Regions from separate parts of the Anoxybacillus sp. TBDG-1 genome, predicted to be linked through region 2. Evidence: riboswitches for the same ligand, from Rfam matches in the RefSeq annotation. Region 2 holds a riboswitch; each other region holds the start of a gene.

Region 1 (4,838 bases), on a different contig from region 2:
CTGGAGGATGGCCTGCGTTTACATATTCAATGACTTTCCTTTTTACATCAATTGTTCCGTAAAAAGCAGTAAAGTAATGTTTCGTTTCCTTTCCAAACAATTGAAAAGCATGTCGATTTAATTCATGCACAACAAGAAGCGGGTCTGTCACTTTCGTCATTAAGCCGTGTAATAAAGAACGAATCGACATCGCGACAAGTGCAGATGCAACGCCGTGCCCCATGACATCAATCACAATAAAAGCATACATATGCGGACAAACTTGTTGCCAAAAATATAAATCACCAGATAGTTGTGAAGAAGGAATATACGTCCCGACAAAATGAATATGTTCATTATTCAGCGGTTCAGGAAGTAAACCTTCTTGAACGAGTCGAGCTAAGTGTAAGTCTTCATTCATCTTTTTTTGCATCGTCCACATATGCCGATAACTTTCCATATATGCTTCGTTCGTTCGCTTCAGTTGATCCATCGTTTCTTTTTGGCGATATGCCAATTGAACACGCGAAACGAGTTCGACCATGGTGAACGGCTTACGAATGTAATCAAACGCCCCCGCTGCAAATGCCTCTTCTAATTTTTGTTCATCATCGTAACCGGTAACCATTAATACAGGAACGTGCTGCAATTGCTCATGTTGCTTCAATCGACGACACCATTCAATACCGTCTGTTTTTGGCATACAAATATCCATTAAAATGACATCGACATGTTGAGATAAAATATATGCATACGCCTCGTCCGCATCTTCAAACGGATGAATGGAAATGCCTTTAATATGTTCGAGCATCGCCTCCATCATTTCTAATGTCGGCGCGTAATCGTCAATAATCACTACTTTCATCTTCAGCCGCCCTTTTCGTCATATTTTCTATATCTCATTTATACACGTCACAGTCTCAAACAGGCTAGGGCAAAGATGAAAGTTTTTCAAATTTTTTATTTTCCGCTAAAATGCGGGCGACGCTTCTCTAAAAAGGCACGAATACCTTCTTCGTGATCTTTTGTTTTACGCATTTCCGCTTGATACGCCGTCTCCATTTGCAACGTGTTCAATAACTGTTCTTCACTTAAATAAGCATACAACTGCTTTGTTGCAATCATCGCACGAATCGGCTTTGCTAGCCACTCCGTTACTTTTTGTTGAATCGTTTGCTCATCACCGATTTCATCAATAAGTCCCACTTCATATGCCTCTTGTGCACCCATTACTTTTCCTTCCCATATGATTTGCTTCGATTTGATATCACCAATTTTTCGTTTTAAAAAGAAATGCCCCCCACCATCTGGAACTAAGCCAATACCGATAAAATTCATTGCAACGCGCGCTTGTTCGTTTGCGATCACATAGTCACAAGCAAGCGCTAAACTAAATCCTAACCCTGCAGCTGCACCGTGCACGTAACTGATCGTTAGTTTCGGCAATTGATGTAACATTATTGCAATTTGTTTAATCGTTTCCATCACTTCTATGAATGAATGTTCATTCGTTGACTGCAACATCGTTTTAATGTCTCCCCCTGCACTAAATCCTTTTCCACGCCCACGAATGACGACAATATCCGCCTCGCTTTTTTCCACTTCTTTTAACGCTTGTAACAGCTCCGCTAACATTTTCTCGTTTAAAGCGTTCAGCGCATCTGGACGATTCAACTCAATTGTTGCAACTCGATCTTCATATGACAATACGATATGTTCCATCTTTCCCATCTCCTTCTTTCGTATGTTCGCTGTTTTTTTCGACATATGTGGGTAAAATCCTGCACAAAAAATAGAAAAAGACGACACTATCTGTCGCCTTTTCGTTTTGCACACATAACAATCTCATACAGTCTTTTTGTTTGTTCACGAATTTGTTCGGCACGACAAATGGCGGAAATGACGGCAATTCCGTCTGCCCCCGCTTCAATCACTTGTTTTGCTGTTTGGTGTGTAATTCCTCCAATCGCAACGAGTGGAATATGTTTTTCGTGCGCACGAATATGTTCAATCATCGTCAGTCCACATGCTTGTTTGGCATCTTCTTTTGAAACAGTTGGGAAAATGGGACCTAATCCAACATAATCGGCGTGAGCAGCAAGCGCTTTTTTTACTTCAGTCAAGTTGTGAACAGATACCCCTAAATATTTATTCCCTATGCGATTGCGAACGCGTTCAGCTGCTTCGTCCTCTTGTCCGACATGAATACCGTCTGCCTGTAAGGCAAGTGCTAAATCAACATCATCATTTACAATAAAAGGAATGTTGTGAGCACGGCATCGCTCAAGCAACTTCTCGGCTAAACGATATTTTTCAACTCCTGTCAGTGCCCCTTTTCCTTTTTCACGAAACTGAAACATCGTAATGCCGCCTTCGATCGCTTCATCCAGCACAGCAAGCGGATCTTTCGTACAATCGACGCTTCCCATCACAAAGTATAAAGATAGTTTTTGTTTCATCATTTTATTCCCCTCGAATGTGTGCGTATTCATTCACTTCTTCTGCGCTCGTTTCGTATAAAGCATTAAGAAATGCAAGCTGAAAAGAACCAGGCGCTTTGGCGTGTTTCGCTGCTTTTTCAGCCGCTACACCGTAATAAGCAAGCGCAGCGACAGATGATATGATCACATTTTCTCCTACGCCAGCAAATGCGCCTAATATTGCACTTAATAAGCAACCTGTTCCGGTTACTTTCGTCAACATCACATCACCGTTTGAGACGATCATTACTTTTTCACCATCTGTCACCACATCATCTTTCCCGGTCACAACAACTGTACAACGAAACATACGCGCTGCTTTTTTCGCTACATGCACGAGATCCCCTTGCACATCCCCTGCATCGACTCCTTTTGTGCGTGCTTGTTCTCCAGTAATGCTTGCAATTTCTGATGCATTTCCACGTAAAATCGAAATGTTCACTTCGTGTAATATACGTTTTGCTGTTTCGGTGCGATACACCGTCGCACCTGCCCCAACAGGATCGAAAATAACAGGGATGTTTGCTTCGTTTGCTGCTTTCCCGGCAACAACCATCGCTTCTACGTCTGTTTCGTTTAATGTACCGATGTTTAACACTAAAGCACGAGCTAAACGAACCATATCCGCTACTTCTTCTTTTGCATACGCCATAACAGGAGATGCACCTAGAGCAAGTAAACCATTCGCAACAAAATTGGTCACCACGACATTTGTTATATTGTGTACAAGCGGCGATTCCTCTCTCACACGTGTTAACCATTGTCCTACATTCATCATTCATTCCCCCCTTAAAAAATAAAAAACTAGTCGGACAGAATCGACTAGTTTGCATACCGAAAACATAGCCTACTTCCCTCCGCTGGTACAAACCAGATCAGGTTCAAAGGGTTGGAAAACTGATTGCGCGTTTCCCTCTCAGCCATCGCCATCCGGCACCCCTAGTAGTTTAGTTGATTCAATTTTCTTTCATTTTAATACATTCTTTCTCGTCATTCAATATGGAATATTGTCAAATGTTGTTCACATTTTTATATGAAAGTGTGATATGCATCACTTACGACGTACGTATTTTTCCCTATTGTTAAAGTGTTAATAAGAAAAGGAGGGGTTATGATGTTTTGTCACCAATGTGAACAAACACCAATAGGGGGATGTACAGTTGTCGGTGTTTGCGGCAAAGATGAAACCATTGCAAGTTTACAAGATACGATTGTGTTTGCGCTAAAAGGAATTGCAGCATATCGCACGCATGCTCATCAACTTGGATATACCGATCCATTTGTAGATACAACGACACATGAAGCGTTGTATATGACACTAACAAACTCTAACTTTAACGTGCAAGAACATATGGACATGGCGATGAAAGTCGGAAAAGCTGCTATTCGTGTCATGGAATTGCTCGACCGAGCACATACAGAGCGACTCGGCATTCCTCAACCTGTTCGCGTAACGCAAAATAAAATTGAAGGAAAATGTATTCTCGTTACAGGACATAACTTATTTGCCCTTGAACAACTACTAAAACAAACAGAAGGAAAAGGAATTAACATTTACACGCATTCTGAAATGTTGCCTGCGCACGGCTATCCACAATTAAAAAAATATAAACATTTAAAAGGGAATGTCGGAAAAGCATGGTACGACCAACGTCGTCTATTTGAAAAATTCCCTGGCGCCATTTTAGCGACAACAAACTGTGTCATGCCGATTAAAGGCTCGTATGCTGATCGCATGTTTTCATACGATGTAGCTGGATTAGAACATGTACAAAAAATCGAGAATGACGATTTCACGCCGTTAATTGAGAAAGCGTTACAACTTCCAGAAGCAAATATCGAATCAGACGAAACATTAGTTACTGGTTTCCATCACGAAACGGTCATTCAAATTGCGCCAGAAATTATTCAAGCTGTAAAGGAAGGAAAAATTGAACGCTTTTTCGTCATCGCAGGCTGTGACGCGCCTGGAAAAGGCGGCGAATATTATCGTTCATTAGCGACGTCTTTACCGAAAAACACAGTTATTTTAACGACATCTTGTGGAAAATTCCGCTTTAACGACGTAGATTATGGTGTCGTTCCTGGTACAAACATTCCGCGATATATTGATTTAGGACAATGCAACAACTCGATTTCGACAGTAAAAATTGCGATGGCGCTTGCAGAAGCGTTTGGCTGTGAAGTGAATGAACTGCCTGTCAGCATCGTCCTTTCATGGTTTGAACAAAAAGCGGTTGCCATCTTACTCGGATTGTTTAGTTTAGGCATTCAAGACATTCGAATTGGACCGAAAGCACCGCACTTTATTTCTGAAGGCGTACTACATGTACTACAAGATATGTTTGGTCTCAAACTCATCGGCGATGTGGAAGAAGA
Region 2 (4,838 bases):
GCGATACGCCCACGCTTGACGAATGCGGTTCATAAAAAACTGCGCATTTAATTCGTCGTTTGGATTTTGCGTCAACACGCGCACGATCATTTGTGATTTTGGGTTAATATATCCTTTGGCTAAAAAGTGGCGTTGATGGTTATATACGTTGACGAAATCACCCGGTTCAAAATCTCCTTCAATATAATCGACTTCGCTTTGAAACACCCACGGATGTCCAAGCTCGAGCCGCTTTTTTCTTTTTCGCTTTAAAAATACATTTGCCATACATCCCACTCCTGACTATATATTCGCTACTTTAGCATACAGGAAGAAAACGATGCGCGCAAATATGAAAAACATACCTTCATAATCTATTGTTCATTAGATTTTTTATTTAAGAAGCAATTGTTGTTGTGTCTAATTATAAAAATTGTGGAAAATACGGATATTTTTTTAAATAATATTTTGTTAAGATGGAACCATGTACACTCATGGTAACAGTTGAGTGTTTACACAAGAATCAAGGGTTAACTCTTTTATTTTATGAATGAAGAGTAAGGAGATGGAATCATGAAAAAAATAGTAGTAATGCTTATATGTTCGCTAATGTTGTTAATAGGTAATCATACAGCAAATGCTGTTATCAAAAAAGATGTTCCAATTTTAATGAAGATAAATGACTATTACATTTTGTACACCAATCCACATGCTCCATTTATTGATGGAAGAGGACGCTTGCTGATCCCATTAAAGTCGATTCGAGATCTGATGGGAGGGGGAATCATGTATAATGAAAAAAATAAAACAGCTTATGTCACGTGGCTAGATCATCAGTATACGTTTACAATTGGATCAAAAATTGCAGTAATAGATGGAGAAAAAGTTGAGATGGATACAGTTCCAACATTAATAAATAATAGTATGTTTTTACCTATTAAATTTTTATTAGAAAAAACGGATGTGAAATCAAGGTGGAACGCTTCGTTAGACATTTTGGAAATCAATGATGAGCGAGTAGAGAATGGAAGAATATTCACATTTTTTAAAGATCAAGATTATGCGGACGTGAAAGAGAATCGTGCTTTTCATTTAAGTTCATATTCAATCGAGCAAACATCCACAGGAGCAAAGAAGCTTTGTATTAAAGCGAGAAATATCACAGGACATCTTATTCCTTATGGTAAAGCAGATATTCATCCTGTTTTCTTAAGTGGTCACGTGTTTTCAATGGACTCTTATACGCGTCCTATGCAAAAACCGTTGAAATCAATAAAGGAAAACGAAATCATCACATATACTCAAACATTTGATATAAAGAAAATAGATTATATTATTTCTGTGGCGCGTGAACTGAATTAGAGTATAGCTCTTGCCTTGCTTAAAAAATAAATGAATTGGAATGGTTGACAATTCGATGAAATATGCTAATATTAGTGACAAAGTGAATGATACAAATGCATTCCACTAGGGGGGCCTTTAGATAGGCTGAGATCAAAGTGTGCCTTTGAGACCCTTAGAACCTGATCTGGATCATACCAGCGTAGGGAAGTGGAGACGGTGCGAAGTGTGTCTATATGTCAATTTCCATCGTTTATAACCACTTTCTTTGCGCAAAGAAAGTGGTTTTTTATTTTTCTTAAGGGGGAGAGGCTGTGTTGTTTTCAGAGCAGTTGCGCAAAGCTGTCGATCCGATTTGGGAAGCGAGCTTTCATCATCCGTTTGTGAAAGAGCTCGGGGAAGGAACGCTCGATTTACGTTGTTTTCGTTATTACGTATTACAAGATTCATATTATTTGACACACTTTGCGAAAGTGCAAGCGCTCGGTGGGGCGATGGCGGATGATTTACAAACGACCGCAAGCATGGCGCATCATGCACAAAATACGTATGAAGCTGAACTTCGTCTACATGAAACATTTATGAAAGAGCTCGGTATTACAGAAGAAGAAAAGGCGTCGTTTGTTCCTGCCCCAACGGCGTATGCGTACACATCGCACATGTATCGAGCGGCGTTTGCGGGACACTTTGGCGATGTATTAGCTGCTATTTTACCGTGCTATTGGTTGTATTATGAAATTGGCGAGAGGTTAAAACATTGCAAGCCGAATCATCCGATCTATGCGAAATGGATTGAAGCGTACGGCTCCGATTGGTTTAAACAGCTTGTCGAACAACAAATTGCGCGCTTAAACGACATTGCGGAAACGGTAAGTGCAAAAGATTTAGAGCGAATGAAGCAACACTTTTGGATAAGCAGTCAATATGAATACTTATTTTGGGACATGGCGTATAAATTAGAACGTTGGCCAATTGAAGAGGAGGATATTTATGCAAAAGAAAGGGCTTAAATTAACAGACGTCTTAACGACCGTTGTTATCGCGATTGTGTTTGGCATTGTGTATAAAGTGTGGGGACCGCTTTACTATGCGGTGAAACCGCTTGGGCTTCATCTCGATCAACTTATTTATGGCATGTGGTTTATTGCCGCAACTGTCGCCTATTTGTTAATTCGGAAGCCGGGAGTGGCGTTGCTTGCGGAAGTCGCCGCTGCATCAGGGGAGTTTTTAGCTGGCTCCGAATGGGGTCTTGAAGTGCTATTTTACGGTTTTGTACAAGGGTTGCTTGCTGAGCTTGTGTTTGCCGCTTTCCGTTATAAACGTTTTGATGTGGCGGTTGTGTCGCTTGCAGCGGTTGGTTCGACGATCGCTTCACTCGTTCTCGATTTTTATAAAGGGTATATTGACCAATTAGCATGGTGGAATTTAACGTTATTTATCGGTGCGCGTTTCGTTGGAGCGGTCATCATTGCTGGCGTATTTGCTTATTCGCTTGTGAAAGCACTTGAAGCGACAGGTGTGACGCAATTGTTGCGCCCGACGACAAAAGAAGATTACGATTCACTTGATAAATAGAAGGTGACATCATTGATTCACATTGAACAGTTGCGATTAAAGTTTCCGGGGGCGGAAAAACGGTTATTTACCGATGTATCGCTTTCCATTCAAAAAGGAGAAAAAGTGTTGCTTTTAGGCCCATCGGGGTGTGGCAAGTCGACATTATTGCAAGTGATGGCTGGTATTATTCCGCGCTCGCTCGATGTGCCGATGAAAGCGAAAAAGCTGCATATTCCTAAGCGTGTAGGTTATGTGTTTCAAGATCCTGATGCGCAGTTTTGTATGCCGTATGTAGATGAAGAGCTGGCGTTTGTGCTTGAAAATCTCGGTGTGCCGCGCGCGGAGATGAACGAAAAAATAGCGCACATACTTCAACGTGTGCGCCTTCGCCTTCCACACGTTCATGTGCCAATTCAAACGTTATCAGGTGGAATGAAACAGCGGTTGGCGATCGCATCGGTTTTAGCGCTCGAACCAGATGTGCTATGTTTGGACGAACCGACAGCACTTCTTGATGAAGAAGGCACAAAAATGGTATGGGAAACGTTAAAAGAAGTGGCAGAGGACCGAACGGTTGTGATCGTCGAACATAAAATTGATCACGTTCTTGATTTTGTTGAACGCATCATTTTATTTAATGAACATGGTGACATCATTGCTGACGGTCCAACGCATGTTGTTTTTTCGACGTATCAATCATTTATCGCCGAACAAGGCATTTGGTATCCGAACGTGTGGGAAACGTATGAAAAGCCAAAAACAGCGCAGCAGCCGTATCATCCGTCAGACGTGCTTTTACATGTGCAATCGCTTCGCGGCTTTCGGCAAAAAGAAGAAAAAATAGCGGTCGATCAGTTAACGATTTATGCAGGGGAATGGATTGCGGTTACAGGTGAAAACGGCGCAGGCAAAAGTACGTTGCTGCAAAGCTTGATGAAATTAATTCGAACAGAAGGCGACATGTATTGGCAACAACAGCCGTTAATAAATGACGAGAGGTTGTACGATCACATTGCCTTTGTTTTTCAAAATCCAGAATTTCAATTTGTCACAAATCGTGTTGATGATGAGCTAGCGTATGCTTCCCGTCTTGAAAAACGTCCGGAACATGAAGTAGCTGAGGAAGTCGAGCGATTGCTTGAACGCTTTCATTTGAACGAGCAGCGGCATTTACATCCGTATCAATTGTCGGTCGGACAAAAACGAAGATTAAGTGTTGCTGCATCGGTAACGGATAGCCATCGCTTATTGTTGCTTGATGAACCGACGTTTGGGCAAGATGCGAAAAATACGTTTGCATTGCTCGAATGGCTTGAAGCGTATCGGCAACAAGGAAAGGCAATTGTGATGGTGACGCACAATGAGCGCATCGTGTCGGAATTTGCGACGAGAAGATGGATCATTGAAAACGGAAAGCTTGTCGCTGACGAACCGGTCGCTCCTCGTATGTTCGTGCGAGGTGGAATTGGATGAGATGGAACATCGAATATAAAGAAACGTGGTTGCATCAGGCGAATCCGACAGCGAAATTATTGTTATTTTTGCCGATGTTCGTTGTGATTGTTTTTGTCCACAATCCAAACGTGCTCATCAATTGGACAATTGGGTTTACCGTGTTATTTATGCTGTTTAGCGGTTATCGGATGAAGCATGTACTTTTATTTTTCGTGCCGTTTTTGTTTATTTTCATTTCTACGTCGTCGTCAATGATTTTGTTTGGAAAGGGAGAAACGACGTGGTTTCGTTGGGGGCTCGTTCACATTACAGAGGAAAGTTTTTATCGCGGTGTTCATCTCGGCTTTCGGACGCTTTTGTTTGCGATTTTTGGGTTAATGTTTGCACTTACGACAAAGCCTGTCCTTTTATTTTATTCACTCATGCAACAAGCGAAATTGAAGCCGAAATATGCGTATAGTTTTTTAGCAGCTGTTCGTTTATTACCGATCATGTTAGAAGAATTT
Region 3 (4,838 bases), on a different contig from region 2:
TGGATTTCACCAACAAGCAGGCAGTACAAATGTCGTCGAATTGCACGGGACGTTGCGAACCGTCTATTGCTTGCGCTGTAAGCAAACGTACGATGCGAAACGATATGTAGACAAGCAGGTTGAGTGCACATGTGGCGGCTTTTTGCGCCCTTCCGTCGTCTTATTTGGCGAATCGTTGCCATATGATGCAATTGAACAAGCATGGACAGCAGCCGAACGGGCGGACTTATGGATTGTGCTCGGCTCTTCTTTACAAGTATCGCCGGCGAACGAGCTTCCTGTCATCGCCAAACGAAGCGGGGCAAAACTTGTTATCGTGAATATGGAACCGACGCCATTCGATGATTGGGCAGATTTAATTGTACATGGCCGTAAAATCGGAGAAGTGTTGCAGGAAATTGACGAATTCCTTTAATTGTGTCCCAAAATGTGTTCTTTTGGGACACAATCATTGCTTATTCTTTATTTTCCAAAAACCATTCGTATATTGCTTTTGCCTCACGTTCATCAACATCAACGACTTTTATGCGTATGCCAGGCATGACTGTTGCACGTACGGTACATAACCGAGCCCGTTGTTGCATACGAGTTTGTGACATCGTCAACGATTGAATACGATGCTTTAGCATATATACTGTTTTGATCGTCAACCATCCACGTCTCAACACAAGTTGCTTGCCCCCGAGCGCCACTCCCGCTTGTTTATACGTCCGATAACCGATATACATTGCGATCAAAAGAAAAAAAAGAGTTTCAAATCGCTGGAAATATATGATTGCTACGATCGTAATCGGCATGACGATATAAGTGGGTCTTAATATATAACGCCAACGTGCACGTGTAGGTAACGATTGAAACGAATCATGCAAACGATATTCAGGCAAACAAGCAGCAATAAGTGAAGTGACTTCATTTGTTCGAACGAGCGGAAACAACAAAAGACTCCCATGTTTTCCATCATCGAGCGACCCACCTGCATGAATAAGATGAACAGAAACATACCCAAACCATCGACGAACCAAGCTCTCCTTAATCACAACGCCTTGCACACGTTCAACAGGCGTAGAAATACTCTTTTTTTGCAGCAACCCAGTTGTAATCATTAGCGTGTTTTTTTGTTTCACAACCGTAAAATTCATATAGCCCAAAAGATGACCAACGATAGACAAAATATAAGCGATAATTAGCATTGTAAACAAAAGTACAATGGTAGAAGTCGTATCATCTATTGGTAAAAACGTTTTTAGCCGTTCAAACGGAATAAAATTATCAAATTCAGAAAGAAATGCACCGATCGCCGCAATAACACCAAAAGCGCCGCCGCTTGTTACAGCTAAAAAAAGCACGTCGCCAAAACGAAGTGTAAATACAACATCTGTCTCATGCTTTATGAGCAAGTTCCCTTCGTTTAATTTGCGTATTGCACGCTCGATTTGATTGGCTTCTTCTATTGAAACGGCTGGCAACACGACTTCCGGTTCATCAATTTGCCTTCCAGCTGTTTCAATATGTACTTGCACAACACCTACAAGCCGCTGTAACACCCCTGACGAATGTGAAATACCTTGAATACGCTCAAACGGAATATACCGTTTCTTTTTTACAAATATCCCTTGTTCAATATACATGTCATTTTCTTCTAAACGATATGTAAATCGCTTCCATGACATATATCCAGCAAACATAGCGTATAAAAGAAATAAAAACAACGGCGACCAATCAGCAAAAGGATTACCTGTTTTCTCTTTTATCGCAATCAGTAAGGCAAGGGCAAGAAAAGGTCCTTGTTTCAACCGCTTCATCGTGTAAATGACAATCGCAATCGGATGTAACCGTTTCGTCTCATGCGTCATAGTCATCTTCCTTTACTAAAGAAGAAATGTAATCACGCAGCGTTTCTGCCTCTTGTTCATCAAGAAATGGAATTTCATGCGCTGTTGCCGCTGTATAAATGTAAATGGAAGCAAGTTTATATTTTCTAGCTAACGGACCTTGCTTTGCATCGACATGTTGAACGCGATGGATGGGAATAAGGGTACGCTTTCGAATCCATACTCCGTGCTCGAGTTCAATTTCTCGATCGCGAATCATATATCGCCAGCGTTCCCATTTCCATCGTGGAACGAAAAAAACGAATAAAATAGCGTCTACAATCCATAAAAAAACTAACACCCAAACAATCCATGTTGGAACGAAAAAACTAGTAATCACGTACAAAAGCAAAAAAATAATTAAACGAATGGCTTCATATATCCGCCATACAGACACAGCCCGTTCAGAAAGTTTGTTTTTCATCTTTCACATCCTCTTTTCTAACAGGTTTATCATATATAACTTTACAACATTTTTATCATATGTTAAATTATTTTTAAAGTTCATAATTTTTCATCTACTAGGGGTGTCCAATAGCTTGGACTGAGAGAAGAACGCGCAAAAGTTCTTTGACCCTTTGAACCTGATCTGGGTGATGCCAGCGTAGGGAAGTAGATGGTGCGAGTGTTTTTTGCTTGTACTATTTGCGGACAAAATCAGGTTCTCGTTACAGAACCTGATTTTTTTACGTATTGGCATTGCTCCAACTAAAAAATGAAAAAGGAGCGAGTGAAAATGAATGACTTATTTTCTAACATGCAATTTCCTTCAAGTAAAAAAGTATATGTGAGAGGGACACGCGAAGACATTCTTGTTCCGATGCGTGAAATTCAACTCACACGAACGAAAACAGAGACAAACATATCGGATAATGAACCAATTCGAGTATATGATACAAGCGGGCCATATACTGATCCACAGTTTGAACCGAACATTCATCAAGGACTGCCAAAATTAAGAGAAAAATGGATAGAAGAACGCGGCGATGTAGAACAATACAAAACTCAGCCATTTAACACAAACCTACCTTTCCAATGCAGAAGATTCCGCGCAAAGAAAGGAAAAACTGTTACACAAATGCACTATGCAAAACGAGGGATTATTACACCAGAAATGGAGTTTGTTGCAATACGTGAACAAATGAATCCAGAATTTATTCGACAAGAAGTTGCGGCAGGTAGAGCAATCATTCCAGCTAATATTAATCATCCGGAAAGTGAACCGATGATTATCGGAAGTCAGTTTCATGTAAAAATTAATGCAAATATTGGAAATTCATCTGTTACATCTTCAATGGATGAAGAAGTTGAAAAAATGCTCTGGGCAATTCGCTGGGGAGCAGATACAGTCATGGATTTATCAACCGGAAAATTTATACATGAAACTAGAGAATATATCATTCGAAACTCTCCTGTTCCAGTTGGTACTGTACCGATTTATCAAGCATTAGAAAAAGTGAACGGTATTGTTGAAAATTTATCATGGGACATTTATCGTGAAACATTAATCGAGCAAGCGGAACAAGGTGTGGATTATTTCACCATTCATGCAGGTGTGCTACTTCGCTATATTCCATTGACGATCAATCGAACAACAGGCATCGTCTCGCGTGGCGGTTCAATAATGGCACAATGGTGTTTAGCACATCATGAAGAAAACTTTTTATACACTCATTTTGAAGAGATTTGTGAAATTGTAAAAACTTACGATGTTGCTATTTCACTTGGCGATGGGTTACGTCCAGGTTCTATTGCGGATGCAAACGATGAAGCTCAATTTGCCGAATTGCAAACACTTGGAGAATTAACAAAAATCGCTTGGACACACGATGTTCAAGTTATGATTGAGGGACCCGGACATGTTCCAATGCATAAAATTAAAGAAAATGTCGATAAACAAATTGAAATTTGTCACGGGGCACCTTTTTATACATTAGGTCCTATAACTACCGACATTGCACCAGGCTACGATCATATTACTTCTGCCATCGGTGCAGCGCTTATCGGTTGGCATGGTACAGCTATGCTTTGCTATGTCACTCCGAAAGAACATCTTGGTTTACCGAATAAAGAAGATGTGCGCCAAGGTGTCATCGCCTATAAAATTGCCGCTCATGCAGCTGATTTGGCCAAAGGACATCCTAATGCACAACAACGAGACGACGCCTTGTCAAAAGCAAGATTTGAGTTTCGGTGGTACGATCAATTTAACTTGTCTTTAGATCCTGAACGTGCACGTGAGTATCACGATGAAACATTACCAGCTGAAGGAGCAAAACTTGCCCACTTTTGTTCAATGTGCGGTCCTAAATTTTGTTCAATGAATATCTCGCATCAACTACAAAAAACGTTTCGAAGAGGCTAGTTTATTTGTTACAAGGGGCTGATCCAAAAAGCCCCTTTTTAAATAAAACAAAAATATGAGACATTTTTTATTTATCATATTTCACAAAATGGACACATATCATTTGTATCAGACTTGGTCATCCATTGTTTTTTGAAAACGGATACAAAAGGAGGAATTCAAATGATTTACGCTCAGCCTGGACAACCTGGCTCACTCATTACATTTAAAAAAAGATACGAAAATTTCATCGGAGGAGAATGGGTACCTCCAATTGATGGGGAATATTTCGAGAACATTTCGCCAGTCACTGGACAAGTATATTGCGAAGTCCCTCGTTCAAAAGCTGCCGATATTGAATTGGCACTCGATGCAGCTCATGCAGCGAAAGAAGCATGGGGGCGTACATCTGTTGCCGAGCGGGCACGCCTGTTAAACAAAATCGCAGACCGAATGGAAGAAAACTTAGACATGCTTGCTGTGGCGGAAACGTGGGAAAACGGAAAGCCCATTCGTGAAACACGTGCAGCTGACATTCCTTTAGCCATTGATCATTTCCGGTATTTTGCTGGTTGCATTCGCGCTGAGGAAGGCACATTAGCGGAGCTTGACAACGATACCGT

The links. Region 2 has a riboswitch for thiamine pyrophosphate ahead of tenA (thiaminase II). Riboswitches for the same ligand answer to the same signal wherever they lie in the genome.
Region 1: linked by a shared signal. The riboswitch ahead of thiM (hydroxyethylthiazole kinase) and the one ahead of tenA (thiaminase II) in region 2 are both predicted to bind thiamine pyrophosphate.
Region 3: linked by a shared signal. The riboswitch ahead of thiC (phosphomethylpyrimidine synthase ThiC) and the one ahead of tenA (thiaminase II) in region 2 are both predicted to bind thiamine pyrophosphate.

What each region holds. Positions count from the first base shown of each region.
Region 1 covers NZ_JBTZSY010000002.1:55,945-60,782, forward strand. Annotated here, with positions in the region: gene ACYQY7_RS01205 (SpoIIE family protein phosphatase) at 1-844, opposite strand, end outside; gene ACYQY7_RS01210 (enoyl-CoA hydratase) at 940-1,701, opposite strand; gene thiE (thiamine phosphate synthase) at 1,788-2,441, opposite strand; gene thiM (hydroxyethylthiazole kinase) at 2,443-3,237, opposite strand; TPP riboswitch at 3,295-3,410, opposite strand; gene hcp (hydroxylamine reductase) at 3,574-4,838, shown strand, end outside.
Region 2 covers NZ_JBTZSY010000006.1:72,911-77,748, reverse strand. Annotated here, with positions in the region: gene ACYQY7_RS03510 (class I SAM-dependent rRNA methyltransferase) at 1-267, opposite strand, end outside; gene ACYQY7_RS03505 (copper amine oxidase N-terminal domain-containing protein) at 553-1,341, shown strand; TPP riboswitch at 1,439-1,546, shown strand; gene tenA (thiaminase II) at 1,635-2,330, shown strand; gene ACYQY7_RS03495 (ECF transporter S component) at 2,311-2,895, shown strand; gene ACYQY7_RS03490 (ABC transporter ATP-binding protein) at 2,899-4,350, shown strand; gene ACYQY7_RS03485 (energy-coupling factor transporter transmembrane component T family protein) at 4,347-4,838, shown strand, end outside.
Region 3 covers NZ_JBTZSY010000014.1:44,820-49,657, forward strand. Annotated here, with positions in the region: gene ACYQY7_RS06170 (NAD-dependent deacylase) at 1-415, shown strand, start outside; gene ACYQY7_RS06175 (PH domain-containing protein) at 456-1,853, opposite strand; gene ACYQY7_RS06180 (PH domain-containing protein) at 1,843-2,295, opposite strand; TPP riboswitch at 2,385-2,499, shown strand; gene thiC (phosphomethylpyrimidine synthase ThiC) at 2,608-4,236, shown strand; gene adh (aldehyde dehydrogenase) at 4,399-4,838, shown strand, end outside.